Regions from separate parts of the Paenibacillus shenyangensis genome, predicted to be linked through region 3. Evidence: riboswitches for the same ligand, from Rfam matches in the RefSeq annotation. Region 3 holds a riboswitch; each other region holds the start of a gene.

Region 1 (11,011 bases), on a different contig from region 3:
CCTTAATCATAAAATATTAAAAATTAAGCTAGATTGTGATTTTTGTTACATATTAAAATTTAGGAATGTTTTAAGATAAAACCATGAAAGAGACAATCATCACATAACATCACAGCATTAACAAAATAGCTTGATACTATACTTAAGGGGTGCATCAATTATGAACAGATGGCTTAGAGAAAGCAAAGTGGCAATGTGGTTGTTAACTATCATACGTGTGTATATCGGCTTCCAGTGGATTGAAGGCGGCTGGGGCAAATTGACCGGCGGATTCGATGCTACCGGATTCCTGACCGGCGCTATCGCCAACACTGGTGGCGAGCATCCAAGCGTACAAGCTGGCTGGGGCGCCTTCTTGCAGAACTTTGCACTGCCGAATGTAGAACTGTTCAACATCCTCGTACCGATCGGTGAATTCCTTGTCGGTCTGGGACTCATTCTTGGTACCTTCACTACCGTCGCTGCCCTGATGGGTATGGTCATGAACTTTGCCTTCCTCTTCTCGGGTACTGTGAGCACCAACCCGTACCTGCTACTGGCCGAGATCTTCATCGTTGTCGCTGGTGCTAATGCCGGTAAAGTCGGTCTGGATCGCTGGGTACTGCCTTATCTGAAAGCTACTCTGTTCAAAAGAAATAATCATCAGCGCGGCGGCAGCCCGACGGCTCCCACACATAAAGCAGCTTGATCATATGCCAAAAATATAGCAAAACAGCCATCTCTAAGCGGATAATCCGTACGAGTTGGCTGTTTTTTTTGTAGTTGGTCTATTTCGTGTATTTCGAATAACAAAACGGATAAATCGAATAAAATGCTTATTTATTTTGCCCGAATACACGGCGCAGTTCCTCTTCCCCTGTCGGCAACGCAAGGGCTACCTCGGACGGATGAGCACGGGAATACATCACCCGGATCACATGCCCCTGCTGCACCAGAGGAAGCTGACTCTCAAAGATTTCCTTCTGTGTATTTATCGTAACCGTATCACCCTGATTGGTTGTAATGGATAATGTCAGTTGCAGCCGGACTTTGCCGTGTCCAGCATTTCCGAGAGGCACTATATCTGTCACCTTGGCATAAGCCTGCTCACCATGCTGGGCAATCTCCATAATATTAGGCGATACTCCCTGCTGCATCATTCGCTCATGCAGCAGATTCTGTATATCAACCTGGGAGACCTGGCCTTGTAGATCGACGCCGACTTTGGCAGGGTCTTTGGGTGAAACCAGCAGCGGAATAATGCTGCCCGGCTGGAACTGGGCGAGTGCCGTCTGCGGAATAACCGCTCGTGTACGTGCCGGGTAAGGCGAATGACCCTGACGGGTAACTACAACATCAATCTCCAATTGCGGCTGCTCGTTGATATAGGTACCAGTCTGCTGTACCCGCTCAATCAATCCTACAGCCGATTCGCCGGATTTTACGGTACGCAGGCTAAAAACAGTACCCAGAATAGAGGGAATAAATACAAGAGCAAAGCCAACATATATCAGTGGACGATACCAGCTGGAATTTATAATACTGAATGCACCGTCTCCCTGAAAGTTGGCATACAGCGGTAGAATGGCAACAGCCATAAGACAGAGTGAACCTATTGTTACAAGAATTTTTCTCATTTTATTTTGCTCCTTATCGATGATTGAGTCTCAACTATCCGTGCAGCGGTCCCATGTAGATCCATTCGGATGGTCGGGATGGATGTGTACCGAGTCCGATTCGATCACCCGGACGGGGAATTTGCATTTTGGGCACCAGTGTCTCCATCGTTTTCTGATAGCGGGCACCGCTATTTTCCAGGATATCCAGCGTCATGACGACAATAGGATCAAAGTTGACCAATTTGCCGGTATCCCGAATCGTAAGTACTGTCCCCATGGCAGTCACCGGAATATGTCCCTGCACGGCTGTCTGTGCATCACGGGCAGATTGCAATCCTGCATTCATCCGGTCACGATGTTCTTTGGGGATGATGCTTTTGACAAACAATCCGCTGATTCCTTTGTTTAGTGTCTCCTCTGCCTGATCCAGTGCATCCTGCTGCTTCTTATTTCGTCTAAAAAATCCCATCTTGATCACGCTCCTGCGCCTGTATTGTTGTTCCTGCTTTTATTATAAAAAGGTTGCAATCGTGCCACAATACATTCCGGCACATACAAAAAAGCAGGCTGTTAGCCTGCTTTAAATACGATAATCGTTTGAATTTTTGCGGAAACAAGACACTTACGACAAATAAAATCAGATATGCCAGCGAGGAATCTGCTACTCATTTACTTTTTATTGCAGCAAATCGGCTTTTTTATGGATATTTTCACCTTTTAGATATGCATTTCATGCCCATGTACGTATTCTGGTAGATGTTATATCCCTCTATTATTGCCTTTTAGGCATGGCGTAGCAAATAGACCAGTTTGCGGTAATACCAAGCTGCATCCTTGTATCTGCGCTGCTCTTCCGACATGACAGCCAGCCCTTCATACAGAATGTTCAATCGTTCCTGATGACGAATCTGCTCAAAATAAGGCAGACAGGCTGTCGCTTCTTCTATAAAAAGATCCGCCTGTCCATGAGCCAATGCCTGCTGGCTGCTATAAAATCGTGCTGCCATCTGCTGGTCCTCTGTCAGCGTCAGAGCGCGCAGCTGCTCCAATCGCTGCACCAGCGCTGCCCAGTCCTGCCTTGCCAGCTCTATCTCGCACCGGTACACCAGCAGCACCGGGGCCATCTGCTGCTGTACTTCGACCGTCTGTGTATCGACCATACTGCCGAATCGATCTACTTCCTGCTCTGCCTGCACCAGTTCGCCAGCCATGGTAAGCATCAGAATACGATTATTCATAATCGCGCTCCATGTATCGCTCTGATGCTGCGCATACACCAGATGCGCTTCGGCCATCGACAGGGCAAGCAGCGCTTCATGAGGCTGCTGCATGGAATGACAATATCCGCTATATAGTACATACAGTCCGGACAGACGGTGGAATAGCCGCTGTTCATAAATATACGAAGTGATCTTTTCAAAAGTCTGCTTGGCATGTTCAAATTGCCGGGTATGTACACAAGCTTCCATGCGAATCTGCTGTGCAGTCAGCCAGGTCTCTCCCTGCTCGGGCAGCAGCTTTAGCCACTGCTCTACCTGCGTTAACACATCATGATATTTTTGCCGGGAGCGGGCAGACTGGATTTTGTAGAACAACATGGCCTTGGTTAACGGCAAGGGCAGCATGGCTTCATCCGGACGTCCAAACCGTTCCAGATAAAAATTCAGATAAGACTGATGCAAATAAGCATAGGCATCCTGATCATTCAGCTGCTGATAATAAGTCGCTTTCATGAGAGCGGTAGTCAGCTCCACCGTCAGCGTATCATGCCGATCCGGCAGATCATTCACCTGCTGCTCCTCAAGCGCTGATGCCTGCACCGATAACTGCTCTACAATCTGATCCGCCTGCTGCAGTACATCATCATCCTGATCGTCAGTATGCAGCAAATAACCCGGCGATACGCCTAGCCGCTCGGCCATCGGTTCTGCCAAATCATCCGGCAGCGGATACCTGCCTGCCAGAATATTGGAGAAATGCGCCTGCGTCACCAGGCCGTCGGTCAATTCCTTGCGTGACATGTCTTTTTTGTGACAGAGATAATCAATCCGTTCTTTTAACAAATGACTCTTCCTTTCGGCAGCGGATCATACGAGCCGCTTTGCTGATTGCTTATATACCAGATTGTAAAGGAAATGCCGGATCGATCTCAAATCGTTATGAACCAATAGTATGTCTCTGCTGCATAACAGATGATCCCACACAAAAAGAACATCACATATGACAAAAAGCCTGCATCCGGTTTACCCTGTGCAGGCACAACCGAATGCAGACGCTATAAATAATCCTTTACTCCAATTCTGCTATCAATACATATCACTGGCCGAAAATAAAGCAGCAAGCTCGGCGGCTGCCTGTCTGCTGTCTATGGCCCCCGCGATAGCTGAAATAACAGCGATCCCATCTGCTCCGGCCTGCAGCACAGGTAATGCATTATGAACATGAATCCCCCCGATGCCAACAAGAGGTATGTTTATCCCCGCTGCACGGATCTGTTCAATAATCGCAGTTCCCTTTACCGGCTCGGCATCAGCTTTGGAACGGGTTGGATAGACAGGTCCGATACCCAGATAATCTGCTCCATCTGCAATCGCCTGCTGTGCTTCGGCCAGGGAATGGGCAGACACGCCAACAATCTTGTCCGGCCCCAGCTGCTGCCAGATCAGTACAGCAGGCGCATCATCCTGACCAATATGCACGCCATCCGCATCCAGCAGCAGTGCCAGCTCCAGATCGTCATTGACTATAAAAGGAACGCCGTGCGCTCTGCATATCCTTTGCAGCCTCCGAGCCAGTTCCAGGGAATCGCTGCCAGTCAGTGCCCCGTTCTCTTTTTCCCGATATTGAAAAAGAGTCGTTCCTCCCGCAATTGCTTCTGTGAGCACCTGTTCCGGTGAACGGGTACAGTTGATGCTACCCATCACCAGATATACCGGCAGCCTTCCGCGAATCCAGCTGCTGCGCGCTTCGGTGCCATGCGCAGGGATACGATTCTGCTCCTCTGATTGTACGGTATATTCTGCCGACTGCCCGGCATTCGGTTCGGTATGTTCTCCGGAAGGCTTCATAATACAGCTCCTTTGCGCCGATAGGCAAAATGATTGGTCGGCCCATGTACCGAGCCGATCCCCAGTCCGTCTGCTATTGCAGCCTGGACAAATGCTTTGGCGGTGCGTACTGCAGACAGCATATCACTGCCGCGTGCCAGCTCGGCGGTAATTGCTGCCGAATAGGTGCATCCCGTCCCGTGTGTATGCGGCGTGTCGATACGGGGACTCTCTGTATAATGGAACTGCTCTCCATCGTACAGCACATCCACGGCCTGATTGGTGGACAGATCATGTCCTCCTTTGACGACTGCATAGCGTGCGCCCATCTGGACCAGCTGCCTAGCAGCCTCTTCGCGTTCAGCCAGTGTATGGATAGTCATACCGGTCAACAATTCAGCTTCCGGCACATTCGGCGTAATAATCGCTGCCAGTGGCAGCAGCTCATCGATCAGTGCTCGTACAGCCTGCTGCTGAAGCAGTACCGATCCTCCTTTGGCTACCATGACCGGGTCAATTACGAGCTGTCGCCAGCCATGCCGGCGTACAGCCTGTGCTACTTCGCGGATAATATCTGCACTGAACAGCATGCCTGTCTTGACTGCATCCGGTGCAAGATCCTCTCCGATCGAATTCAGCTGCTGGATTACGCCTTCCATCTCGACAGGATATACGCCCTGTACGCCCGCCGTATTCTGCGCGGTTACCGCTGTGATCACGGACATGCCGTACACACCCAGTTCCTGAAATGTTTTTAGATCCGCCTGTATGCCTGCACCGCCCCCACTGTCCGAACCTGCAATCGTTAATGCCTGATGAATATTCATCGCTGCTCTCTCCTTTGGATAGGGATATATAGATCGAAATATGGAATGCACGGTATGACTGTTTATGCATGGGATCGATTCTTACAAACGTTCGATTCGTGCCAGCTTCTGCAGCTCTTCCGGGGTTAGCAGGGAAAGTTGGTTGATCAGTTCCACCTGGAAGCTGCCTGTTCCCTGTCCCGCAGTAAGTTTAGCCGCAATCTCTGCTGCTGCTCCGTAAAAGGCCAATGCTTCGGCTGCAGCAGGTAACCAGTATTCCCTGCCTCCACTCACTGCCGCAAATGCTGCTACCACCGAGCTGAGCAAGCAGCCTGCACCGGTGACGCGTGTCAGCAGTTCATGCCCATTACTTATGATCAAGGTCGTCTGTCCATCGGTCACGATATCTTGCTGGCCGGTTACCACGACCAGCGTTCCCAATTGCCGGGCAGATTGCTGCGCCAGCTTCACCCGATCCCCTTCGCCTGCTCCAGCATCCACGCCCCGAATATTCCACTCTGCTCCGGCAACATGAGCCAGCTCTGCAATATTGCTGCGCAAAATATCGACCTGCATCTGTTCGGTCACCTGCCGGGCAGCCTTTGTACGATAGGCAGTCGCTCCGGCCCCTACCGGATCAAATACAACAGGTACTCCCGCCCGGTTGGCCGATTGTCCAGCCAGCATAATCGACTGCAGTGTATATTCATCCAGCGTACCCATATTCAGCATGACAGCTCCCGCCATCGCTGCTACATCAGCCACCTCTTCATGGGCATACGCCATAAACGGCGATGCACCCAGTGCCAGCAGACCATTTGCCGTAAAATTGGTCACCACCACATTGGTAATATTGTGCACAAGCGGATTCTGTTGACGTACCTTTTGCAAAAATGACATCTCTTTTTCCTCCTTTAGTTTTGAACTGCAAAATACATATACAAAAAAGACCCATTCACCTCCAGCAGGAGATCAATGGGTCGTGTCATTCATTCAGGCGTATAGTGCCCCATGGGGCATGAGTGAATATCCGCGTCCACTTCCCTCCGCTGGTATAACCCAGATCAGGTTCCAAGGGTCCGGATGATGATCCGTCTCAGCCTCTGCGGCTCCCCTAGTGAATTCCAAACAATATGATGAGCAACAGAGAATCATCTGTCGGCGATAACGCTACAGCTGTATCCACTGTCCTCTTATAGTTACGATCTTATAAGGATATCCCTTGACTGTCAAATCCATGAAGTAGCCGTCCGCAGCATGATCACACGGATCTATTCAGGAACCCAATCATTCAGATCATCCAGTGCTGCCACTGTGTCTGTGCGGCTTCGCGTCCGGCCAGCCATTCCCGGGTATAACGAAGCAGCTCGCGGCGATGCGGTCCTGACGAATACGTATGATTCGCCTGGAAAATAATCTGCTTGTCACAGCGACCTTCCTGCCGACTCCAGAATTCCTGCTGATACAAAAAAGCATAATCCACCGGAATCACATCATCGCCGGTGCCATGGATCACCAGCACATCCCCGCTAAACTGCCGCGCTTCGATAAATGGCTGGTAATTCCCCAGTGACTCAAAGTAGACCGGCTTAAAGCAGTAACCCAGATAATCCGCTTCTCCTTCGATGACAGCCTGATCATACGTCTCACGACCTACAATTTTAACAATATCATTAAAAGGATGCCCGACCGCCGACCAGAGAACCAGATGCTTGACCCGGTGATCGCGCACCGCCGTCAGGATCGCGACCGCGCCGCCGAGACTGTGCCCGATCAGTGTCACCCGCGTTGGATCGATATCGCTGCAGTTCATCACATAATCCAGTACACTGCGTGTCTGAGCCACCATGGAATCCAGTCCCTGTTGGCCATACAGACCACTGCTCTCCCCACAGCCCGCATAATCAAAACGAACGACCATATACCCTTCAGCCGCGAGTTCACGTGCACTGTTAACAAACAGACGATCCACGCCAATCCGGCTGCCAACAAATCCATGGCAAATGACGATCAGTGGTGTGCGATCTTTGCCTTTTCCCTGTCCATCGGCATGGCGATCCTGCGACGGATAGTGAATACTGGCTGTTAGCTCCAGTTCCTGATGACGAATAATGATATTCCTTTCCATACTGATTCCCCCCTACGATAGCTGTGTATATAATCAGCAAACTCCTATTTTTATAAGGTGAATATCTCAATTTAAATAATTCCGATAAGTTTAATAAGGATTAAATTAACAATATATTAGCATCCCGGTAATTCAATTGTCAATGGAGCAAAAGTGTGGCAGAATAATAGATTCCAGACCGATCTCCGGTACTATACGAAGCCGGTATAAATAGGAATATATTCAGTTACAATTTATTACGATTGGAGGAACGATTATGAGTACTGTACGTCATTTGGTAAAGGACATTAATTCGATTCGTGATCAGCTTAAACAGGATAACCTGAGCTACTATGATGATGTAATTGTACATGTGCGGGATGCACGCATCCGCCGCGAATCCGGTGAAGAACTGCTGCTGGAAATGGGACAGCATCTGCTTGAAGCCCAGCAAAGAGGCAAAACGGCACATCAGCTGTTCGGCAAAGAATCGGACAGCTATGCAAACCAGCTTATCGAGAACCTGCCGGAGGCCCGGCAGATGAGCAAACCTATGTATTATCTGATGATTGTCTGGGTCGCGCTTACATGGGTGTTCCTGCTACAGGCACTGATGGGGTTTTTCAAAATCAATATCAGCGGCTCCGGCGTTGTAGGCGAGATCAGTCTCTCCACCTTGATCCTTGTTGCTGCAGGTGCGGTTGTGCTGGTTGAACTGGTACGCCGCGTTGCCGATCAGCCTGCAGAGAAGAGCGATCTGGACCGTCCGCGGATGCAGATCAATGGCCGCTCGGTCGTATCCTATCTGGTCATTATGATAGCGATCATTGTCGTCGGCACCTATCTGCGCAATGTGATGCCTGTACTGGTTATCTCGCCGTGGGTCAGCCTGATTTTCTGTATAATCGGAATTCTGGGACAGAAGTTTATCTTTATGCGCCGCTAGGAATGCTCCGGATATGCATTCGATTCTATCGGGATCATTCCTTCCACTTCTAACAATATGCATTCATTTCAAAAACGGCTTTTATTGGGTCATACAATAAAAGCCGTTTTTTTGTTGGAATATATATGGAACCTCGATATAGAAAATAAAGAATATCTTTCACTGAAACGATCAGTTAAACCGTGAATCATAGTAACAGCATGAATACATAACGGATATTCCGCAACTTCGTAATTACGCTTTACGTCTTTTATAATAGAATCAGTCCTTTTCAACCGGTTCGAAAATAGCCTCTGTTCGTTATTAATGGCAGTCATGAACTCTCGATAGCTTCTATATTTTGGTGAACGATGCGTTCGCTGGCTAATCATTTGGTTAATATAAGCAAAGCAGCCTGCTACCTATCAAGATAACACCATGAACCGAATCCCTAACGAATAACCAAAGGAGTTTTATTATGAAAAAAACCAGTGTACTACTCTCAAGTCTTATGTTATTAGGTGTACTATCCGCCTGTTCGGGCAATAATACGTCCAATGCTCCGGCTCCATCAACAACCCCAAGTACCGAAAATTCTGGTGGTACGACTCCGGGTACAGCCGAGCCTGCCCAACCGGACAGCTCTGCAAATGCATCTGCCGAAGAAACCAAAATCACCAATAACAAAAAGCTGGTGACTGGATTGTATAATGATGTCCTGAACAGCCACAAGCTGGATCAGGCAGAACAATATCTGGCCGAAGGTTATGTAGAACATCATCCGGCTGCAGCCAACGGCCGCGAAGGATTCGCAGCATACTACGCAGCATTATTCCAGAAAAATGCCGACTACAAAGTAAATGTACGCGGCATGCTCGGCCAGGGAGATCTGGTTGCTGTCTTTACCGAGCCTGCTGCTCCGGCGGGCAGCTCTGCTGATACAGCTACCCAGGCTTCGTCTGCTCCCATGGTCGATATGTACCGCATCGCGGATAACAAGATCGCCGAGCATTGGAGTGTGACGGCAGCGAATCTGAGCGGCTCCGAGAAATCGGCTGATCTTCTGCCTGCTGCTTCCACTGAAGCAGTGGTAGCTGATACTCCACGTGCTACAGTGGCTGCGAATGCCAATTTCGTCAAAAACTTCTATGATGCATTCTTCAATAGCCATAATGCCGATGCTGCCAAAGAAGCAGTCAGTGACAATGTCATTCAGCATGGTTCCGGTATTGCAAATGGTCGTGACGCACTCACCAGTCATTATCTGACCGAGTTCCGCGCTCACGCTGATAGTACTGCCATAGTAACGAATGTGATTGCAGAAGGCGATCTGGTTCTGGTGTACAGCCAGATGCAAAACAGTGCCGATGATCGTGGTAATGCCGTCGTGCATATTTTCCGCGTTGAGAACGGCCAGATTGCCGAAATGTGGACACTGAGCCAGCCCGTCCCTGAAAAGTCCCCCAATGATAACACCATGTTCTGAATCATGATCCACCCTACAGTATGATTAACGCTTGAACCAGCACGTCTTCACGTTTTGTGGAGGCGTGCTTTTTCGTTATATAGGACATTCTACATGATTCGACAGTAGCATAAAATTTCACGGCTTCTTGTCCGATGTTATATATGGGAAGTTTATTCTGCCCACTCAGTCGACAGAAAAGGAGCCTGCGAAATGCGAATCCGACGTATCCGTAATTTATTCATCATTCTACTCTATATTACTATCGCCTTCGTCGTGACCTTCTATGTGCTGAGCCTGAAGTATCCACATGCTTCCGCTTTCTCCTATGAGACATGCAGGGCCACCTATGATATGACCGATGATCTGTTTGAGACACTGAACGGCGAAGTTCCCGAAGGAGCTGCCAATATTGCTTCCGCTTCGGAAGTCACCCACAACGCCCCTCCCGGCAAAGCCAGCCATATCCCGGTGCTGATGTATCACTATGTCGTACCGGAAAAGTATAATGTCGAACCGAATAATGCGCGGATCAATCTCGAAGCCTTTGAAGAAGGTATCAAATATCTGCATGATGAGGGTTATCATACCGCTACGCTCAAGGAACTGGAACGCTATGTCAATGGCGAGATTCAGTTGCCCGAGAAGACAGTCGTACTTACCTTTGATGATGGTTACCAGAACAATGTCGTGTATGCTTATCCGGTACTCAAAAAGTACGGATTCCATGCTTCGATCTTTATCGTGGGCACCAAGCTCAAGGATCACAAACAGAAATTCGTACCTACAGCCAAAACAACGATTTCCCGCAAGGAAATGAAAGCAACACGCGATGTATTCGAATACCACAGTCACACATACAATCTGCATTACAAGCGTCTAGTACAGTGTGCCGAGTACTATGCTGCCGGCAAGGACAGTACACGCTTCACCCATGATATTGATATTATGAAAGCCAAAACCGGTATCAATACGCCTTATTTTGCTTATCCTTATGGAGAATACGATCCCAAAATGGTCTATGACCTGAAAATGAACGGATATCGCATGGCCTTTACGGTAC
Region 2 (11,011 bases), on a different contig from region 3:
ACAGGCCGGGTACCGGAGTTACCTGCTGCGGACGATGTTTCTCATTGCCGGCAGATAACCGGTAAAAGTTCTCTTTGCCACGGATGATGCGATATTGGGTCATCGTATCCACATTGGGCAGATCCACTGCATGCAGCGAGTTACGGGTCAATTCCCATACTTCTTCATCCGGCAGGTCGATCAGTTTGTCGGGATCGACGAGGATAATCGATGCTCGTCCTGTGGGACGCTGGAACGTCGTACGTGACTGCTCGCTGAACGATCCCAGCTGGGTCCCCGGTCCAAAGTTCGTATGATCCGCTCCGGCAAGCTTCTCGGTAGCTTCGAACTGGGCGGTAACATAAGGCATGATCTCCAGTGCCAGGAAGTTCCGGCACCACTCCTGCTCGCTGAAATGCTCACCGACCAGCATCTGCGAGCGGCGCACATTGGTCGCAACTACGACCTGTTCGGCTTCCATGCGAGTACCGTCTTCCAACTGAACACCGGTCACGGCGCCTTCCTCTACAAGCAATTGAGCAACCGGCTTGCCTGTCATGACCTGCCCACCACGCTCCTCAATCGCCCGGCTAAGCGGTTCGGTCATCACCTCGGTCATACCGCCCTTGAATGCACCAATACGAATGAGATGCGGACGAGGAATTGCCGGAGCGAACAGTCCAAAGAACGCATAGGTTGAATATTGTTCAATCGGCAGGAAGAAAATGCCGGAGGATAACGGCTCGATCAGACGCTCCAGCGCTTTGTCGGTTACACCGTGCTTTTTGGCATATTCTTTGACCGGTATCTCATCCAGCTCTTCCGGATTCGCCAGATAATCCTTGAATCCTGCCGCAAAGAAAGGAGCGAGCGAAGCCTTGTCGAGTGGAGACAGCAGATCATTGTTGCCCAGAGCACCGGCCAGTGTTTTGAGCGGAGCCTTCAGCAGATCCAGACCGAAGGTGCCTTCTGCCTCCGGATGACGGATATTGGTTGTTGTCTCCCAGTGCACAATCTCGTCCAGCACGATCCCTGCGCGTTCCAGCAGTTCCGGCAGCGCAACGTAATAGCCGATGAATTTGTGGAAGCCGGATTCGACGCCCATGCCGTGCTCATTCCAGTTGGCTGTCCGTCCACCAATATAGGGAGCAGCCTCCAGTACGATGACTTTTTTGCCCTGATCCGCGAGCTCGAATGCACAGCTCAGTCCGGCCAGTCCCGATCCAATAATAATAGTTGGTTTATCTGATGTTGGTTGGTCTGATGTTTCCTGATTGGTATGTAGCACGATCATTCACCCACCTTGGTTGTGTTTAGTATGTTATTAACCAGAATCAGACATTTGATTGCCCGAAGAGATGGAATGAAGTGCTGTATAGACGAAGTTCACGTGAATAGACAAAAAGACCTGCATCTGGATGCAGGCTTTTCGTAGAGGATTAATGGTGGGAAAAGAAGCCGTATTTCTCCTGACACAGCTGCCGCTGCCGGATTATTTGGAAAAGGAACTCATCTCGTTCGCCAGATTGCGCAGATGATAGACGATATAATCCTGATCCATCCAGTAATATACTTCCTGTCCGCTCTTCTCATATTGTACGATTCCGGCATCTTTCAAAATACGAAGATGATGCGAGATAGCCGGACGGCTGATTTTGAAATTGGAGGAAATCTCTCCTACATTCATTCTGCCTTTCTTACCGAGAAGAGACAGAATCTGCAATCTCATCGGGTCACTCAGACCATTCAGAAATCGCGTCGTTTTCCCCATATTATTGGCATCCAAGTAAGATTGGTTCATTGAAAATCTCCCGTTAGTAGTTAAATTTGGCCCAGCTTGCTCTGCAGCCAGTGAATAGATCAACAAGCTCGCATACTGTAAAGTTACTGTGGAATATAGCATAGTGATATAGGTGAGTCAACCAGGCATAAATGCGGCTAACAGTGAGATTGTACGCGTAAATTGTGTTATTGCAGAATATCCTGCAGGGTTCTCTCCAGCCTACCATAGCGGAACATATAGCCTTCCTTGATCAGTCGGTTGGGAACCACCCAGCGGCTCTTGAGCACCAGTTCGGTCTCGGTCCCAATCATTCGGGCGCCGAGTTCCAGCATCCAGCGCGGTGCAGGAAGTCCTATCTTGCGTCCCATGGCTTGCCGCAGAGCAGCCATCAGCTCGTGATTGGTAACTGACGATGGAGACGAGCAGTTGAATACACCATCCAGCTGGGTATGCTCCTGAAGAAACAGAATGATATGAAACAGATCATCCACATGGATCCAGCTAAAACGCTGGTTGCCGTCGCCCTGTTTGCCTCCAAGACCATAGCGGACCAGATTCTGATACGGTGTCATTACGCCGCCGCCCGGACCCAGTACAATAGCAATCCGCAGAGCAATCTGCCGGGTATGAGGCAGCTCGAATTCAAAAAAGGCCTGTTCCCAGGCTTTGGCAACTTCCACAGAGAAACCGGTACCTATCTCGCCTGTCGATTCCGTCATCGGATGATCTTCCGAATGGCGATAGATTGTCGCGGTGCTCGAGTTAAACCAGAGAGCAGGCGGTGATTGGCAAGAGAGGATAGCGTTTCCAAGAATGCGTGTCGTCTCCAGCCTGGAATTCATAATTTCCCGCTTGTTACGTTCCGTATAACGACAGTTGACCGATTTGCCAGCCAGATTAATGACCATTTCGGCACCTTCCAGTGCCTGTACAATGTCAGACTGCTGATTCCAGGGCACATGACCGGACTGCCTGGAAATAATAACAACCTCATAACCCATTTTGCGGAATTCGGCTTCAAAATATTGACCAATAAATCCGGTGCCGCCAGCAAGCACAATTTTTCCAGACATAGCATCAACCCATTTCGTGGAATATAGTGAATTCAACCAGTTACTCGCAGATCCAACCGGTATAATTATTTCAAAATTAAAATAAAAGCGAATAAACAGAACTGTTGTTCACTATATTAATAAACCACGCAGGCAGGCTACGAAAGGTGATTCGTAAAATAAAGCAGGTTTGGATCACTATTCAGGTTACTTTACAGTATGAAAATAAAGGATCAAGAAAGTATTCCGCTGCAAATGATACGGAATACAGAAAGATCAATCGGATTGTTCATCGTTCCCGATCCGGCTATGTAGTTACTTTTTTATTCTAGATGTACCATATTATTCTATATCTATAAGCAAGCTTTGTCATGCACTTAGCGATGTATTTCCGAATAGACGAAGATAGAGAGCACAATAGTGTAGACGAATGGTGCAGCATAAGGCGCAGCAAAACCCCCTTTCTTCATGAAGAAGGGGGTTCTGTCTGCATATAGCCTGGATCGAGGAGGTTGCAAGCTTGAATGATAGGCTGCGTTTAATCAGGCATCTGGTTTGGTTCACGCTTCATCCGTTCACGGTTACCACCATCTACATCCTTACCGCTCAGCATCGGCTGGTGCAGACTGCCTGAAGTAGAGCCGGCGGGTGGAGCGCTCTGGATTACTTTTTGCAGATATTTGGCATTAAGGCTTTCGGTCAGACCAGGCATCAGATTGCTGGAAATGGTAGTTCCTTTGGTCTTGACACCTACTTCGACATTCTCCTGAGGATGGTCGAGCAGATCGATAATGGCGTCGATGACATTTTGCGGATCATCCATCGGCTTCATCTCGGCACGGTGACCGGTATAATTGCCACTATGTTCGAACCATGGCGTATCGGTCGCCCATGGATGAACAGTACAGACATGAATATCCTTTTGGTCTTCCAGCTGCATCTCCTGATACAGCGCGGCGCTGAGTCCGGCGACAGCAAACTTGGTTGCTCCATAAGCAGTGTAATACGGGAAAGGTACCTTGCTAACAATCGAACCCAGATTGATCAGCGTTCCATGTCCCTGCTGCTTGAACTGACGCAGTGCATAGTGGCTGCCGTACATTGTTCCGAGCACATTGGTCTCGACGAGACGGGTCAGATCCGAGGTGGGAATCTCGGTGTACGGACCGATCGCGCCTACACCGGCATTATTGATCCATACATCAATTTTGCCAAAAGCGGACATCGCCGCATCGAACAAACGGGCAATCTCTTCTTCACGGCCGACATCGGTTGTGACGGCGATAGCATTGGGACCGATCTCGGCTGCCATTTGTTCAATCAGCTCGGTACGGCGGGCGGCGAGAACCACATTGGCTCCTTCAGCAGCGAGCTGCTGGGCGACCCCTTTACCAATACCACTGGATGCACCGGTGATTACGACAGTTAACTGGTCATGCGGAATTGTGCTGGCCATACGTATTCCTCCTGTTCGGGATAAAATAGAATATAAAGCCCTATCCGGAGTCATAGCTTTGCAGCAGCAGATTGGATAGGGGGAGATATGCAGATCAGAATATCTACAAATGCCAACTTTCATTCGACAATCGCTTATGCGATCATATCGTTACGATTTATCGGTATCTGTCCGTGAATGTCCATGACCGTCTCCATGCACACTGCTTCCTTCAAATACGGGATCATACAGGCTGCCTGAAGTGAACCCTGCCGGCGGCGCGTCATAGATCAGATTCTGGACGAATTGGCCGCTGATGTTCTCAGTCATCCGAGGCAGCAGGTGGCTGGATAAGGCAGTGCCTCGTACCTTGAAACCGACTTCAATACTTTCTTGCGGGTGGTCGATCAGCCTGTACATGGCATCGATAATATCGTCCGGATCATCCAGCGGCTTCATATCAATCTCGTGACCGCTGTAATTGGCGGCATGATCGGTCCAAGGCGTATTCATTACCCATGGATGTATGGCGCAGACATGAATATCCTTTCGTCCTTCCAGCTTCATCTCCTGATTCAGTGCATAGCTGAGACCGGAGACGGCAGATTTGCTGCCGCTGTAAGCTGCCAGGTAAGGAAAAGCAACCTTGCTGGCAAAGGAAGATACATTAATCAGCGTCCCGTATCCCTGTTGCTTGAACTGGCGTAGCGCATAGTGACTGCCATACATATTGCCAAGCAGATTGATCCGGGTCATTTGTGCTAGCGCATCTAATGGTGATTCGGTAAATGGACCGATTGCAATAGCTCCGGCATTGTTGACCCATACATCGATCCGGCCTAGTTCGGACATTGCTGTCTCGAATACGGCAGCAATACCTTCTTCCCGGCTGACATCGGCGGTGACAGCAATCATTTGGGGAGCATACTGCCGCTCCATTTCCTTGAGTAGATGGGTACGACGGGCGGCAATAACAACGCTGGCACCTTCGGCAGCAAGCCGCTCGGCAAGTCCACGTCCGGTACCACTGGAAGCTCCGGTGATGACAACATTTAACTGATCATGCGGTAGATGTGATGACATGATGTTCCCTCCAGAATAAATCTGACCTCTGTGAATTCCCTTTTATTTCCTTATTCCGATGTAATACACATACCCGTTGGTACAGGCATTTACTCGTTATTTGAGCAATTCATTCGATAATTATGACAAGCTGCCAAGCTGGCAGAAATGAGAGTACCGTGCATTTTGGTAGAGAAGAAGATAATTATTATGGAGAGGAGCAGCCTTGACAGGTGCATCGATGCTGTGTAGAGTAAAAGGCAATCAAACAGACTTCTGTCACACCCTGTTCCGGTATATTATGCAGGAATAGGGAGACAGCAGGCTTATATTGTGAAAGACCACTAGGGGAGCCATTTACTGGCTGAGACGAGATTGCCTCGGACCCTTGGAACCTGATCTAGTTCGTACTAGCGTAGGAAAGTGGAGACCGAGCAGGGCTAATTATGCCATTATTCTGCCGCTCCATTTGGAGCGGCTTTTTTGCGTGGATATGCAGCCGTCAGCGACTGTGATCCGGCGGCAGAGATACATATGAAGCCTGTGAGCATCCATTTTCCTCAGGGAGGTTCTTTCCGAATACTTCAGACAAGGGAGAGATAATAGTATGAGTTTTTCAGCAGAGATTAGACAGGCGGCCGATCCGGTATTTGAGGCCATTTATAACCATCCGTTTGTACAGGGGATTGCCAGAGGAGATCTGAAACCGGAACAGCTGGTTCATTATGTAAAGCAGGATTTTGAATATCTGAATGCCTTTATGCGGATCTATGGAACAGCGATCTCCAAATGCAGCAGCCGCGAGGATATGGACATGTTCAATCAGCAGATTTCCTTTGTACTGAACAGCGAAGTCCATCCGCATAATAACTTCTGTCATGTCGCCGGTGTGCCATATGAGCAGCTGCAGGGTTATCCGGTAGCACCATCTGCACACAACTATATCCGCCATATGCTGACCGCTGCGCAGGAAGGTGATTTGGGCGATATTCTCGCCGTACTGCTGCCATGTCCGTGGACGTACTGGGAAATTGGCAAGCGGCTGATGGAAGATGTAAAACCGGATGTATCCCATCCGTTCTATGACTGGATCGATTTCTATGGCAACCGTACCGATACGATTACGAGCCGGTTCTGCACAAGACTGGATGAGATTGCTGCGGCATCGACGCCGGCGCATCGGGAACGGATGAAGCAGCATTTTATCCTCAGCTGCCAGTTTGAATATATGTTCTGGGATATGGCTTATACGCTGGAAGATTGGCCGGTACAGCTGGAGGTAACCTCCGTATGAACTGGAAAATGAAAGAGGTTGTACTGACCGTTATTCTCGCGGTTGCCTGCGGCGTCCTGTATCTGGGCTGGTCAACGCTGTGGATTCCGATCTCGGCACTGGTCGGGCCGGTAGGCGCCGGATTTATGTTTGGGATCTGGATTATTGCCAGTCCCATCGTTGCATACATTATTCGCAAGCCTGGCGCAGCGCTGATCGCCGAAGTCGCCGCCGCAGCGGTCGAGATGCTGACAGGCAGCCATTTTGGACTGTCTGCCCTGCTGGTTGGTGTATTTCAGGGATTGGGAGCAGAGATTGCTTTTGCGATCTTTGGCTACAAACGATATAACGTGTTCACATTGATGCTATCCGGAGCACTGGCAGCTGTCGGCAGTATTGCCTACAATCTGGTAGCGAATGGCCTCGGCTATTATACAACCCAGATGTTCTTCCTGACGCTGGGTATTCACGTGATCAGCGGCATCGTGCTGGGCGGATTGCTGGCCAAGGTCATCGTCGAAGCATTGGCCCGTACCGGTGTACTGAATCCATATGAAATTATGAAATCACGCCGTAAACAGGGTAAATCGCATGCAATGGCATCTCGGGTGTAGGAACCTGTCGGTAGGCTTCGACCATCAGGAGGAGACCGTGCAAGTACTGGATCAGATCACCGTATCGATCCGGCGCGGGGAGAAGGTACTCATCCTCGGACCAAGCGGCAGTGGCAAATCCACGCTGCTGTCCGTCCTCTCGGGTATTATCCCGGATCACGTAGAAGCCGAAGTGACCGGAGAAATCGACCGTCAGGAAGCCTGCGGCGTCATGTTCCAAGACCCGGATTCCCAGTTCTGTATGCTGCATGTGGATGAAGAGATTGCGTTTAGCCTGGAGAATCGGCAGGTACCACGAGCAGAGATGGACAGTATCATTCAGCAGATGATGAGTATGGTCGGCCTGCATATCGCGCCGCATACGCCAATCGACACGCTATCCGGCGGCATGAAGCAGCGTCTTGCGCTCGCCTGTCTACTGGCGCTGGAGCCGGATGTATTATTCTTCGACGAACCGACTGCCCAGCTCGACCCGGTCAGCCGCAGGGATGTATTTCGGCTGCTGCAGGATATTGCTGCTACAAGCAATCAGACCATGGTGTTTGTTGAGCATGTACTGGATGGCTGTATTGAATGGATGGACCGCGTGATTCTGCTGGATCATCGGGGACGCGTGATTGCAGATGGAGAGCCGGCACATATCGTCACTGCCTATCGTCAGCAGATGGAAGAGGCAGGTATCTGGCTGCCCCGGCTGTTTCCCTACAGCTGGTCGGATATCGTGGCAGACCCGTCGCATCCACTGGCTGCCGAGCTGCACCGGGAATACCGGGAACAGATGGAACGGGATCGGTCATTCACGCAATCCTCTGTCCGTGTACAGACCGACCGACTTACAATTGGTTACCGCAAGCGTCCGGTCATGCAGGATATGAATCTGAGCCTCTACGCGGGCGAATGGGTCGCTATCGCCGGGCAAAATGGCAGCGGCAAAAGCACACTGCTCAAAAGTCTTCTGCGTCTGGAACCCGCATTGTCCGGGCGCATTCTACTGCAGGACAAAGAGCTGCGTAAATGGACGGATCGTGATCTGTATGCCGAAGCCGGATTTGTTTTTCAGAATCCGGAACTGCAGTTTGTGACCGATACAGTCTACGACGAGATTGCTTTTGGCGGCAGACAGCGGGGGTGGTCCGAATCGGAAGTGGAAGCCAAGACGGTACAGTTGCTGCGTGAATTCGGGCTGGAGCAGCACCGTGAACAGCATCCGTTTACCCTTAGTCTGGGACAGAAGCGCCGCCTCAGTGTGGCGACTATGCTGCTGTTCGATCAGAAGCTGCTGTTGCTGGATGAGCCGACGTTTGGACAGGATGCCAAGACATCGGCAGAGTTGCTGCGCCGCCTGCAACAAAGGCAGCAGCAGGGAACGACGATCATTATGGTGACTCACGATATGGAACTGGTGGATCAATATGCGGATCGGATTATTCTGCTGCAGCGCGGAGAGGTGGCTTACAATGGTCCTCCTTATCAGCTGTTCAGTAACGAGAGTATGCTGCAGGACAGCTCGATTATTGCTCCGCTGCCCTACCAACTGATCCATCAGCGAAAGGAGCGGAATGTGATATGAACAGTAACGGTTCCTGGCTCGCTGGTGTGAATCCATCCTGCAAGCTGCTCGCCCATCTATGCGTCATGTTCATGTTGATGGCTGTCTCCGATCCGGTCATTACACTGTGCCTCTGGCTGCTCGCTGTCGTGACAGGCATTGTACTTGGAGGCTGGCGGCTCGGGTATCTACTGAAGCGGCTGCTGCCGTATACGTTGTTTTTTGTACTGATCTTCTGGATGCTGGCTGCCTTTGGTAAAGGTGAACATGTCATCTGGCAGTGGGCCTGGTTCCGTATTACCGAGGAGAGTCTGAATAATGGACTGACGATCGGACTGCGGATGCTGGGGTTCGTCACGTATGGACTGCTATTCACCTCGACGACCGATCTGACCGCACTTATGATGAGCCTGATCCATCAGCTGCGTTTGTCTCCCAAATGGGCGTATGGCATGCTGGCAGGGTTTCGCTTTATCCCTTTGTTCCAGAGTGAACTGCAGCAGATGAAAGCCGCCCACAAGATCCGTGGCTACAAGCAAAAGAACAGCTGGAAAGCCTTTGCCCGCTATGCACTGCCGCTGTTTACCCAGGGAATTCGCAAGTCCGAGCGCATCGCGGTGGCGATGGAGGCAAGAGGATTCACTGGAACGCGGGATCGGACGTATTATTTGACGCCGGTGATGGCGGGGAAAGACTGGCTGTATGCCGCAGGATTGCTGATTGTCGCTGGAGGTATGATCTGGATGCTGGGATTTATGTGATCATTCTTTATAGATAATAAAGCCAACAGAGAAGAAAGCTATTCTTTCTCTGTTGGCTTTATTTATTGTACAGGTATAGTGATTTCCAGCTTGGGAATGTATTTCACTTGGATATCTTATATTTCCATCGCTTAAGATTTCTTTTTTATTTGGAAAAGTTACGCCAGGAACAGGAGAAAAGCTTATAACATTATCTTGTTCACTAACCGAGGTAGTGTTAGCAATTTTCTGGGTGTCGTCTTCTCGTTTCAGGCTATTTTTTAGACTTTGATTTTATTCCAAAAAAAGGAATTTGATCTTTTGACGTGAATACTTAATGGTAGTGTAGTTCCAACAAGTATCTATATACATATGAGGTGAAAAGGATGCTGCTTTACTATTGAGTTGGACTCTTCTTGTGCGCAATACATGATAAGGAGAGATACTATTGAAGTATGTAACAGATAGCAAAGAAATTCAGGCGCATATGCTAAAAGGTTTTTTTGTCGACTGGCTGAGCCATCCGAATGAGGAGACACATCTGAAGCTGCTGGAGAATAGCTACCGGATCGTACTGGCAATAGATGAGCAGATTCAGCAGGTAGTGGGCTTTATTACTGCGATCAGCGACGGAGTACTATCCGCTTATATCCCGCTGCTGGAAGTACTGCCTGAATATCAGAACCAAGGGATCGGTAGCGAGCTGATCCGCCGGATGATGGCGGAACTGGACGGTATTTATATGATCGATTTAATGTGCGATCAGGAGCTGCAGCCCTATTACAGAAAGCAGGGAATGCAACCTGCCTCAGGTATGATCCATCGCAATTATGCGGCGCAGACAGGGACAGTGAGTTAATAATTACGTAAGGACTATAGACCAGAATACCAAAAGCCAGCCTCTTGAAATAAGAAAGAGAGCTGGCTTTTTTGGTATTCTGGTCTATATCATCTGATGATCAAAGCGTATTACTGCTTTAGACAAGGAATGACTAATGTTCCCTGTTTGCTTAATATCGGGCAATCTTTATTATTCGCTGCGCAGGGAGCTAGCTTTCCATTATCTTTTGCTGCGCTTCCAGGGCCCATTCGCACAGCATAGTCAAAAGTGAAGGTAAATCCTTTGCGATCCATTCCAGTGGTGAATCGTCGTACCCATCGTGATAAAGTCGGTACACTACGCCACCTGGCTGCAGTACCAGCAGATCGCCATCACCGAAACTACCGATGGGCAGCAATTCTATTTTCGGTGGGAGTGCCTGTTGTTTGCGATATTCGGCGATTAAGTCCATACCACGAGGATAGGCCCATTCCAGTTCGTTTAGTCCATAGATTTCTGGCTCCATAAAGCGCAGCGAGCCGAAATGTTCCAGCAGCTGGCGATACTCTTCAGGAAAAATCATTTTGTGCTGCTGCTGGAAGGCTGCCAATTTTTCTCGGGACTCAGGTATGATTCCAGAATCACTGCAGGCCGTATAGGCTTTGTTCAATAAATAATCCAGTTCATTGGTATACATAAATAAT
Region 3 (11,011 bases):
CCTCAATTCAGAAGTGTAGGATATCTACAGAATCTCCTGGAACATACGGATAACTTCCTCACGCTCCGGTTGATATGGATTACCAGGCGCACAGGCATCCTTCATCGCATTGTCTGCCAGCCGATCCAGATCCACTTCATTGACTCCCAGCTCCTGCAGTCGTGCCGGAATACCAACTTCTGCTGCCAGCAGACGGATCGCTTCGATCAGTTCTTCTGCACACTGCTGATCGGATTTGCCATCTACCGTAATGCCTGCAGCCCGTGCAATCGCACGGAATTTGGATGGGTCATGCTTGGCGTTCTCACTCTCTACAATCGGCAACAGCATCGCATTGCAGACACCATGCGGCAGATCGTAGATTCCTCCCAGCTGATGAGCCATCGCATGCACATAACCCAGACCGGCATTGTTAAAGGCAAGTCCCGCCAAAAACATCACATAGGTCATTTGCTCACGGGCTTCGATATCATGACCATTACGGACAGCCCGGGGCAGATAATTGAAAATGATCTCTACTGCTGCCAGTGCCGTCGCATCTGTCACAGTAAATGCTCCGGGTGTCACTATCGCTTCGATCGCATGGGTCAGTGCATCCATGCCGGTCGCAGCAGTTAGTGCTGCAGGTTTGTCGATCATCAGCTCGGGATCGTTGACCGAGATCGTTACCAGACTGTTTTTGTCGACCATGACCATTTTGACCCCGCGCTCTTCATTCGTAATGACATAGTTAATTGTATATTCACTCGATGTACCTGCTGTTGTATTAATCGCCACAATCGGTACAGAGGCGTTTTTGGTTTTGCCTACTCCTTCATAGCTGCGCAAATCCCCACCATTTGTCACATATAGACCAATGCCTTTGGCCGCATCCTGGGGAGAGCCGCCGCCGACCGAAATAATAAACTCGCATTTATTCTCGTTATATACATTTACTCCATCATACACGTTGGCTATTGTAGGATTGGGTTTGACGTCATCGTATACTTTATAGCTCATGCCGGCATTCTCCAGAATGGTCAACACTTTGCACAGTGTTCCATTGTGACTGAGAAATTTATCGGTAACTACCAAGGCTTTGGAGAATCCCAGCTCTTCAATACATGCACCGGCATCCTGCAAGCAACCCTGACCCATCAGATTTATACTCGGTACATACACAATATGCGTACTCATAACGTTTCCTCCTCAAGGATGGAAAATGGTTTGTTTACGTCTGTTTTTGATTGTATTTCTTTACTTATACATCATATCATGAGACGAATATTTCTTTTGTGAATATAATCACAATATAATGCGATGAACTAAGCTAGCACTTTTATGATCATTTCCAGAGTTCTAGTGTTCTCTATTCTATATTTTAGCAACGTTCCATTATTTTCCACGTATGCATTTTGAAAAGACTTTTCGCCTTTTATGTCACACTACTATTTCAGGGAGGAAACGGAATGAATACCCCGGTAAAATCATCCAGTACTGCATGGTCACGCAATGAATGGGCTGAGGCTGCACTTCATCTGATACTTTCGTTCCCCGGCATGGCGTATCGGGCTTGTGTATGCATACTCGCATGCATATTTGGCAGCTAATCCTCTGCAGACGATTCGAATAGGGATCGATATGCCAATATCACCAAACAAAGATCCGATACCTGAATCGATAGGCATCGGATCTTTGTTTGATATGCAGAACTATTCTGATTATTCTATTTTTCAGGAAAAATTATGTTTGATCTGCTGCATTCTCGCCGAGGATCTACGGCGGTATACAATCGTAAGCAAAATAGCCAGACCGATAAATCCATACGATACTACACTGGAAAATGCCAGAACGGTCGCTGTACTAAGTTCGGCGATCATGACTATTTTCGTCACTGCTTCCAGTACCAGAATGATTCCCCACATCAGCGTCATATTGCGCATCACATTTCGGAAATAAGGATACTTCCAGTTCTCTTCCCCATTTACAGTAGGTGTAAACCGGCTCACCATATGGTAGATCAGCGGTCTTTGCATTAATAATGATCCCAGGAATAATGCTCCGACCCCTGCTGTAATAAAGGACTCACGCATCAACAGTAGCTTCTCGCTGCCTCCGAGCAGCACCATAACCAGCGAGAGGACAAAGGTAAAGAGCATAATGCCTCCGAATACATCCAGATTCCGATGCCGATACAGATGAATCAGATTGTCCAGCAAAGGTACCACTGTCGCAATCGATAATGCTGTCAGGCTGCTCATATGCGGTTTGAGCAAAATATAGATCAGCCATGGAATCAATCCGTTAATAATCAATGTCATAATAATATATTTTCGCCCAGGCAGTACGGACATAAACACATCTCCTCCAGATCCATTGAATTGCACAAACTATGTATACACGGATTATATATTTAAATTTATGCATATTCATCCCACTTTAAGCTTAGATCATCTACGTCTATAGACCGAAATAATCAGGAATTTATCTGTTTATCCTCCTGCACACAATCATATATACGAACTTTTCCTCAAAATAACAAAAGTTGACAATTACATCCAGATCAACTTATAGTGTTAACTGTATCCACTAGGGGCGCCTGTACGGGCTGAGATAAAGCATCTGCTTTGGTCCCTTTGAACCTGATCTGGGTCATGCCAGCGTAGGAAAGTGGTTGAGACTTCGTTGATACGACGATACCGTTTCTGCCGCTTCCTGCCCGGAGGCGGCTTTGTGCTGCCCTCCGGCAGGAAGTCTGACAGAGGAATCGCCGGTCTGCACACGTACATAAATTAACAGATAGATAACAGGCACATAGCAATAGACTGTGAACAGACTATGAGCTGCGCATGCATATGAGGCATCAGATGAGCCTACTCGCTGCATACTGGATCGATTGGATACAGAACCGCTTATAGGTTCTATTGTATATGCCAGGGAGCGAGCGCATATAGTCAGCCTTTCTCTTCAGGCTCTGCCGATTCACAGGCTTGGTCATTATCCGTCTATGATTCGCCTTCTTTCTGTACTGCAGATTATCACTTCACCCCAGTCTTCTCCTCTACCTTGATGCTTTCATCCCTGTATTAGTGTGTCTCCTAGCGGATATCTACATTCGCGAGGAGGTTTTTTATTTATATGGCTATTTACCAGACACCACTACCCGGCAGCCGCAAAGTATATCTTGAGGGTTCACGGTCAGACATTCAGGTACCCGTACGCGAGATTGCTTTATCCGATAGCGAGATCCGCGGAGAGATCGTTCCCAATGCGCCGCTGCATATTTATGATTCCAGCGGTCCTTATACCGATACCCGGCGTGAAGTGAATATCCGTCAGGGTCTGGCTCCGCTTCGGCAGAACTGGATCGAGGAGCGCAGGGATACGCTACGATATGAAGGGCGTCATGTACTGCCGCAGGATAATGGATTCCAGAGCAGCGAGCGCGAAGCACGTCAGGGTGCCGAATTATTCCCGCAGGCTCATCACCAGCCGGCTGCAGCTGTCCCTGGGGGCAATGTCACCCAACTGCATTATGCACGTCGCGGCATCATTACTCCCGAGATGGAATTTATCGCCCTGCGTGAAGGCATGGAACCTGAATTTGTCCGCGCCGAAGTGGCAGCCGGGCGAGCTGTTATTCCTGCCAATATCAATCATCCCGAGAGTGAGCCGATGATTATCGGGCGGCATTTTCATGTGAAAATCAATGCCAATATCGGCAACTCCGCTGTCGCTTCATCGATCGAGGAAGAAGTGGAGAAGATGACCTGGGCGATCCGCTGGGGCGCAGACACGATCATGGATCTGTCCACCGGCAAAAATATTCATACGACCCGTGAATGGATCATTCGCAATTCGCCGGTACCTGTTGGCACCGTACCCATTTATCAGGCACTGGAGAAGGTAAACGGCCGCGCGGAAGATCTGAGCTGGGAAGTATTTCGCGATACGCTGATCGAGCAGGCCGAGCAGGGTGTAGACTACTTTACTATTCATGCCGGTGTGCTGCTGCGCTATATTCCGCTGACAGCCAATCGGGTGACCGGCATCGTCAGCCGCGGTGGTTCGATTATGGCTGCATGGTGTCTGGCCCATCATCGGGAGAATTTTCTGTATACGCATTTTGAAGAAATTTGCGAGATTATGAAGCGTTATGATATCACCTTTTCCCTCGGTGACGGACTGCGTCCGGGCTCTATCGCCGATGCCAATGATGAAGCCCAGTTCGCGGAGCTCGATACACTTGGCGAACTGACCCATATTGCGTGGAAGCATGACGTGCAGGTCATGATCGAGGGACCAGGTCATGTACCGATCCATCTGATCAAGGAAAATATGGACCGCCAGCTGGAAGTATGCGACGAGGCCCCTTTTTATACCCTGGGACCGCTGACGACGGATATTGCCCCCGGCTACGACCATATTACTTCGGCGATTGGCGCTGCGATGATTGGCTGGTATGGAACGGCCATGCTCTGCTATGTCACGCCCAAGGAACATCTCGGCCTGCCCAACCGCGAAGACGTCAAGGAAGGCGTAATTGCCTACAAAATAGCTGCCCATGCTGCCGATCTCGCCAAAGGACATCCGCAGGCACGCAAGCGAGATGATGCCCTGTCGAGAGCACGCTTTGAATTCCGTTGGCGGGATCAATTCCACCTCTCCCTCGATCCGGAACGCGCGATGAGCTACCATGACGAGACACTGCCTGCCGAAGGTGCCAAAAGCGCTCATTTCTGCTCCATGTGCGGTCCCAAGTTCTGCAGCATGAAGATTACCCAGGATATCCGCGATCAATACGGCGATGTACAGGTGGAACAAGCAATGCAGGAGAAATCACAGGAATTCAAGGCAGGCGGTAGCCGAATTTATAGTTAGAGAAACTTACCATACCAAGCCTGCGATACGTAGGAAGATGCAATATATAGAGAGAGAATAAGCAGCTCCTATACAGAGAATCAGTAATTGCTATTCCTTATAGCTCTCCATATGAATGACTCAGACATCCGGAAATGTCACTGATTACAGTGATGTTTTCGGGGTTTTCTATCTGTGTATACTGCATTTTTCTTTCTCTCCTTTCCTTATGCAAAAGAGATACGTGTTTTCTGTTTCTCTTTTCTATACAAGGCATCTTATTATGCTTGTTATCACAATCCGGTATAACACTCTTGCACAGCACCCCTGATTCCACCTTGGACTTATGGCGTATTCCCTCCTGCCGAAGCCGGAATATGCAATTTTATATTGCGTTTACAAAATAAGGATTTTAATATGACAAATCGGATATATGATCAATCTATCATATGAATACATATTAGGAGAGTGACAATCTTGAATAATTTTTCCATGAAAAAAGCGGCTCTGTCCCTGGGCGCTGCCGCTGTATTAAGCGTGCCTTTATTTTCCGGCGGTTTGACAACAGCCGATGCAGCTGCAACCACCAAAAAAGTAACGGCTCCCAAAAATGTGATCCTGTTTATCGGTGATGGCATGGGTGAAGCAAGTCGTAATGCAATCCGTTATGCGACAGTTGGCAAGAATGGCACACTGGAAATGGATAAAATGCCGGTATCCGGTCTCGTACGCACCAGTTCCAGCGACAGTCTGGTTACCGACTCTGCAGCAGCGGCAACGGCTATTGCAACCGGTGTTAAAACCTATAACGGTGCGATCGGCATGGATGCCAAGAAAAAGCCGGTTACCACTGTCATGGAACTTGCCAAAAAAGCCGGTATGTCCACAGGCGTGGTCACGACCAGCCAGGTAACGGACGCAACCGGTGCAGCTTTTGGTTCGCATGTGGAGAACCGCTCTGCACAGAGCGATATCGCCAAACAGTATATCGAGAACAGCAAAATTGATGTTCTGCTCGGTGGCGGCGAAGACTTCTGGTATCCAAAAGGAACGGCTGGTGCTCATCCGGATGCTCCTGCCGAAGATCCATCAGAAGGCAGCAAAGGTACTCAGGGCAATCTGGTAGACCGCGCTAAAAAGCTGGGTTATGACTACGTAACCGATACAGCCGAGATGAAAGCATCCAAAAGCGGCAAGCTGCTGGGTCTGTTCGCCAACGAAGAAATGTTCCAGGCACACAACGAACTGGGTAACAAATATAACCCAACTGTCTCCCTTCCGGACATGACTACCAAAGCGCTGGACGTACTGTCCAAAAACAATAAAGGCTTCTTCCTGATGGTAGAAGAAGAAGGAACGGACGAGATGGCACATGACAACGATGCTGCTCTGACAATCAAAGCCGGCCAACAGCTCGATAAAGCTGTCAAAGTTGCCAAAGACTATGCCAAAAAGCACCCTGATACCCTCGTACTCGTAACAGCTGACCACGAGACAGGCGGTATGGTTATCGAGGAAGTCGATGCGGATGATGAGTCCGGTGACGGCGAATCCAAAGAAGATGGACCGTTCACAATCGCAAACTCCAAGGATCAGTTCTATGTGGACTGGACAACAGGAGGACACAGCGCTGTAGATGTAGCGCTGACTGCAATGGGTCCGGGTGCCGAAGAATTTACCGGCAACTACCAGAACACAGCGATTCATGACAAGCTGGTCAAACTGCTGAAATTGAAATAATTCGGTACTGGATCGCTGACATCCAGCACCCTATTCTTCACATCAAAAAGCAGGCTGTCCCTTACGGGGAAACAGCCTGCTTTTTAATTTATTGGGGCGAAGTAGTGATTCCTTCTGCCACATACTGCTGTACAAAGTCAGGCTGATCCTCGCTCACCATATCCACGACGGCCTGGAACAGATTCGGTGGATACTCCGCAATCCGGTGGCACAGATACAGGTACCACTCATGACCATAGGTCAGATAGATCCGTACCGGATAGCCATGGTCCAGCAGACGACGGCTCAGCTCCGGACGAATACCATACAGCAGTTCATATTCCAGATAACCTTCTGCTTCTGATATCTGCGCTTTTGCCAGCAGTTGATCGATCAATACTTCATCATGTGTAGCTACCGATACTCGGCAGCCCTGCTGCAGTACATCTTCTACCAGTTTCATATAACGTGTATCCAGTTCCTCAGAGCGTGGCAGGGCAATCGATTCCTGCTCCTGGTAGGCACCTTTGACGATCCGTACATGGGCACCGACAGGCAGCCTGGAAGTCACATCTTCCGGTGTTCGGTGCAGATGAGCCTGCAGGGTAATCCCGATATGCTCCGGATACTGCTTCACTGCCTGGGTATAGACAGACAGAATGCGATCTGTTTTGGCGGACTCTTCCATACTGATGAATAGTTCTACTCCTCTGGGCTCAGCCTGTCTGGCCAGCTTCAGCAGATACTGAAGAGTTACGTTGGTATCCAGCAGCAATCCGATATGTGACAGGTCAAAAGATACCCGGGTGCTTCCACTCGCTTTTCCGGCTTCATCGATCAGCGCAGTTAATTCCTCCACCGCCTGCTCGCATGCTGCCGCATTGTCTGTATTTTCCCCGATATATTCGAGCGAAACGGCATAACCTTCGCTCTCCAGCTGCTTCGCTGTGATCAGTGCCTGTGAACGATGTTCCCCGGTGACATAGCGGTCGGCTGCTTTTCTCAGCAATCGGTTCATCAGCGGGTCCTGATCGATATATTCCTTGATATCCTGTCTGCGAGCGATAGATTTTAGCGCATCGGATAGCTGTTTCTCCAGCGCCTGATTGCGTATAGTTGTATTCATGATATACTCCCCTTTCCTGATCTATTCCCGAGCATACCGGAACGCCATGGATAAGGATTGTACAAAATTGCTATTAAGCTGGAATTTCTGCAATGATTGCTTTTAGCATAGAATAACCCATATGCACCGGACAGTAACCCTAGATCGACAAGCTGTACCGGCCCGGTGTTACACCGACCATACGGGTGAACAATCGTGTCAGGTGACTCTGGTCATAGAAGCCCGCTTCCAAAGCAATATCGGCGATCGGACGCTGACGGGCCAGCTCTGTTTTGGCATAATTGATCCGCAGTACATTCTGATACCGATGCGGTGGCAGATGATTCCATTGCTTGAACAGACGAATCAGATGGAAGCGGCTGATCCCCATCTCCTGTTCCAGCTGAGTGAGCGTAATTTTCTCATTAAAATGCGCATTTAGATAATCGCGAATCCGTCCTATGTATTTATGATCATGGCGATAAGAACGTTCGTGATTCATATCTCCAGGCTCTGCTCCCGTCAGTGCCTGCAGCAGTTCGATCAGTCCACTTTCTATTGTCAGCGCATTGTCCTGCTGTCGCAGCTGCTGCATGATTTGGCGAATATAATTTCTGCACATTTCATTTTTGCCATTAGACAGCAGATAGGGAATATCGATAGCTTCCATCTCTCGCTGCTCCAGTCCCTGCAACCACTCCGGCTGGATAAATAGCATCTGATACTGCCAATCCAGTCCACGATCCGGATGACATGCATGCAGCATCTGCGGCGGAAAGCTGATCACCCGCCCTTCCTCGACCAGCATGGATGTGCCATCACACCAGGCCTTCGTCTGTCCCCGTTCAATCCATCCCACTGAATATTCTTCATGAAAATGCTTGTGATAAGCCAGATCGTCCGCTGCGCATTGCTTGGCTTCGAGAAAAGGCAAATCCGGATGACGGTAAAATGTCATATCAGCCACGGTACGCACCTCCTTTGACGAATAGTATGGATAGCAAAAAGCCGCCAGTCAAGGGGTTCCCCTGACCAGCGGCCGGATTGTACGATCATTCCCATGCCTGTGGGCACTATGGATGATATTTATACGATTCTGGATAACGGTAAATGGTATTGCTTGTCTGCTCTATTCCTGCAAAGCATTCAGGATCAGACTGTTCACATAGGAGTTGAAGATCAGCCCTACATGATAGACACCAGCGATACGGATGTTGTTCGCACCATCCACAATGGACAGATAGTTGCTGACAACCTGATCATTGATGCTGTAGATGGAAGTCATATTGATACCTGCAGGTGCTGTACCTGTCGTCAGACGGTTGGCTCCACCGAGTGTGATCAGCTTATCGACTTTCTCTGCGCCGCCGTAGTTGAGAATATAGTACAGACTGTTGGCGCCGCCCATGCTGTGAGCGATAATATTAACTTTGGAGCTGCCTGTTCTGGCAAGAATATCATCCACCATACTGCGGATAGCTGGAGCATTCATAACCTGTGTACCATTTTTGCTTGGCAGATCGATAGAGTACAGCTCATTTTGCGTCCATCCCTGGCTCAGCAGGTAGCTCTTGATATACATAAAGTTGCTGGATGATCCTCCCAATCCATGCACAAAAAGAACCGGTGTGTGGGTAGTTGCGGCTGAAGCCTGTGTAGTAAATACCGGCAGGCAGAAAATAGTGGACAGCAGGGCTGCCAACATAGTGAACTTGATTGTAGTCATAAAATTACGCATATTTTTTATTGCTCCCATTCTGTATGATTTGAATAAATATGTATTATTTGCGTACTATTGATTCTTATATACACCACCAATCAATTTAGGAATAAAACGAACAAACTAAATATAAAGTAAAACTTTATATTTGTCAATTGATGTAATAAATAGGATTGTGTCCTTGATTTCACCAGATCAAGACTACCGATGACAACGAACACATATTCAATAGTAATAAAAAACCGCTGAAGAATTTGCTTCAGCGGTTTCGTATATTCATACTGTTTTGATTCATACTTACGGACGAAGATTACGAATCGTGAATTCGAACTCCAGATCCTGATCTGCCGGAATCTGGTACTCTTCATGTACCGGAGCTCCCCAGCTGTCGTCACCGCCGACACCCATTTGCTTGCCGGCTACCGTAACGACCGTATAATGAACTTCAGGCAGCTCGTAGACATGGGCTGCACTTTCCAGTTCCATCGCTGTGTACGGGGAAATATTGCATTCCACCGGCGCAGAAGCCGGAGCTGTCAGACGCAGACCATACTGCTCGTCATTCATGATATCGACCCGGCGTACTCCTGTACGATTGCCCGATTCCTGAGGAACCACATAACCCGACACATTATCAGCTGCATCATTACGGAAATGTCCCAATCTTGCTCCAAAGGCGCGATCAATATAGTTCTCATCCGGTCCCATAGCATACCAGTCCAGATGATGGTAGTCTGCCGGAATCTTGAAGGACAGTGCCACAATCGGCAGATTCGGCAGTCCTGCAGCGCCGGTATAGCGTGATTTCACCTGCAAGCTTCCATCCGAATGCACCGTATAGGCTGTTGTCATACGCACATCTGTATGGATACTGAACATGTACTGGAATGTGACTGTGACACGATCCTGCTCCTGCTGGAGTTCCACGTGAGTACAGCGTCGTGCGAGGCTAGCTGCCAGCCATGCTCCGGAAGTGTAGCCTTGAGCAGTTCCTTTGTCATTGTCGGTTGTGGCACGCCAGAACATCGGTACTGGCGGAGCAGCGATATATTCACGTCCACCGTAACGCAGGGATGTCAGGCTGCCGGCTCCTTTGGAGAACATAATACTGTATCCATTGCCGTGAACACCGATATTCACATCTCCTTCAGCGACACGCATCTCTCCTGAAGATACAGGAACATCCTGCTCGCCTTCTACTACAAATACATACTCGCCAAAGGATACTTCATATCCTGATTCCGCCCACAACTGATCTGCTTTCAGTACCAGCGATGTGTGGATCGCATACTCACCTGGTTGGCCGGAGACATCCGGCATTTTCACTTCTACATAACCTTCCTGTCCAGCAGCTACCTGTACATCCATCAGCATCTCATAGACCTGTACCCCGTTGCGGTTCAAGCGATACAGTAGCTGATAGGCATCTGTTCCTTCAAACAGATTCTCGTTGCGTACATGTACTCCGCCCTGATCGGGAGTCAGCTTGATATTCTGGTAAAGGAATTTCACTTCCTGCATTTTTGGAGATACTTGGCGATCCGCATACACGATTCCGTCTGTACAGAACCCGTAATCGGTTGCGCGGTCATCATAGTCTCCACCATAAGCCAGATATTCGACGCCGT

What was found. A riboswitch is a leader RNA that binds a small molecule or an ion and turns the genes downstream of it on or off. The one in region 3 is predicted to bind thiamine pyrophosphate.
Region 1: another riboswitch for thiamine pyrophosphate. It lies ahead of thiM (hydroxyethylthiazole kinase); the one in region 3 lies ahead of thiC (phosphomethylpyrimidine synthase ThiC).
Region 2: another riboswitch for thiamine pyrophosphate. It lies ahead of tenA (thiaminase II); the one in region 3 lies ahead of thiC (phosphomethylpyrimidine synthase ThiC).

The regions. Positions count from the first base shown of each region.
Region 1 is NZ_AOIG01000023.1:39,039-50,049, forward strand. Features, by position in the region: gene H065_RS0118340 (DoxX family protein) at 158-688, shown strand; gene H065_RS0118345 (hypothetical protein) at 816-1,616, opposite strand; gene H065_RS0118350 (hypothetical protein) at 1,651-2,067, opposite strand; gene H065_RS0118355 (helix-turn-helix domain-containing protein) at 2,381-3,661, opposite strand; gene thiE (thiamine phosphate synthase) at 3,905-4,666, opposite strand; gene thiD (bifunctional hydroxymethylpyrimidine kinase/phosphomethylpyrimidine kinase) at 4,663-5,472, opposite strand; gene thiM (hydroxyethylthiazole kinase) at 5,554-6,351, opposite strand; TPP riboswitch at 6,476-6,577, opposite strand; gene H065_RS0118375 (alpha/beta hydrolase) at 6,743-7,579, opposite strand; gene H065_RS26335 (DUF1129 family protein) at 7,836-8,504, shown strand; gene H065_RS27145 (nuclear transport factor 2 family protein) at 8,962-9,969, shown strand; gene H065_RS0118390 (polysaccharide deacetylase family protein) at 10,162-11,011, shown strand, end outside.
Region 2 is NZ_AOIG01000014.1:80,015-91,025, forward strand. Features, by position in the region: gene H065_RS0112415 (hydroxysqualene dehydroxylase) at 1-1,273, opposite strand, end outside; gene H065_RS0112420 (ArsR/SmtB family transcription factor) at 1,472-1,780, opposite strand; gene H065_RS0112425 (TIGR01777 family oxidoreductase) at 1,948-2,835, opposite strand; gene H065_RS0112430 (SDR family NAD(P)-dependent oxidoreductase) at 3,353-4,270, opposite strand; gene H065_RS0112435 (SDR family NAD(P)-dependent oxidoreductase) at 4,421-5,332, opposite strand; TPP riboswitch at 5,648-5,750, shown strand; gene tenA (thiaminase II) at 5,919-6,605, shown strand; gene H065_RS0112445 (ECF transporter S component) at 6,602-7,198, shown strand; gene H065_RS0112450 (ABC transporter ATP-binding protein) at 7,176-8,768, shown strand; gene H065_RS0112455 (energy-coupling factor transporter transmembrane component T family protein) at 8,765-9,508, shown strand; gene H065_RS0112460 (GNAT family N-acetyltransferase) at 9,936-10,346, shown strand; gene H065_RS25875 (SMI1/KNR4 family protein) at 10,537-11,004, opposite strand; gene H065_RS0112470 (pentapeptide repeat-containing protein) at 11,011-11,011, opposite strand, start outside.
Region 3 is NZ_AOIG01000018.1:13,031-24,041, reverse strand. Features, by position in the region: gene H065_RS0115180 (iron-containing alcohol dehydrogenase) at 25-1,176, opposite strand; gene H065_RS27925 (hypothetical protein) at 1,449-1,589, shown strand; gene H065_RS0115175 (VC0807 family protein) at 1,713-2,333, opposite strand; TPP riboswitch at 2,561-2,665, shown strand; gene H065_RS28275 (hypothetical protein) at 2,632-2,865, opposite strand; gene thiC (phosphomethylpyrimidine synthase ThiC) at 3,118-4,860, shown strand; gene H065_RS0115165 (alkaline phosphatase) at 5,317-6,579, shown strand; gene H065_RS0115160 (proline dehydrogenase family protein) at 6,668-7,684, opposite strand; gene H065_RS0115155 (helix-turn-helix transcriptional regulator) at 7,824-8,621, opposite strand; gene H065_RS0115150 (esterase/lipase family protein) at 8,793-9,389, opposite strand; gene lacZ (beta-galactosidase, LacZ type) at 9,681-11,011, opposite strand, start outside.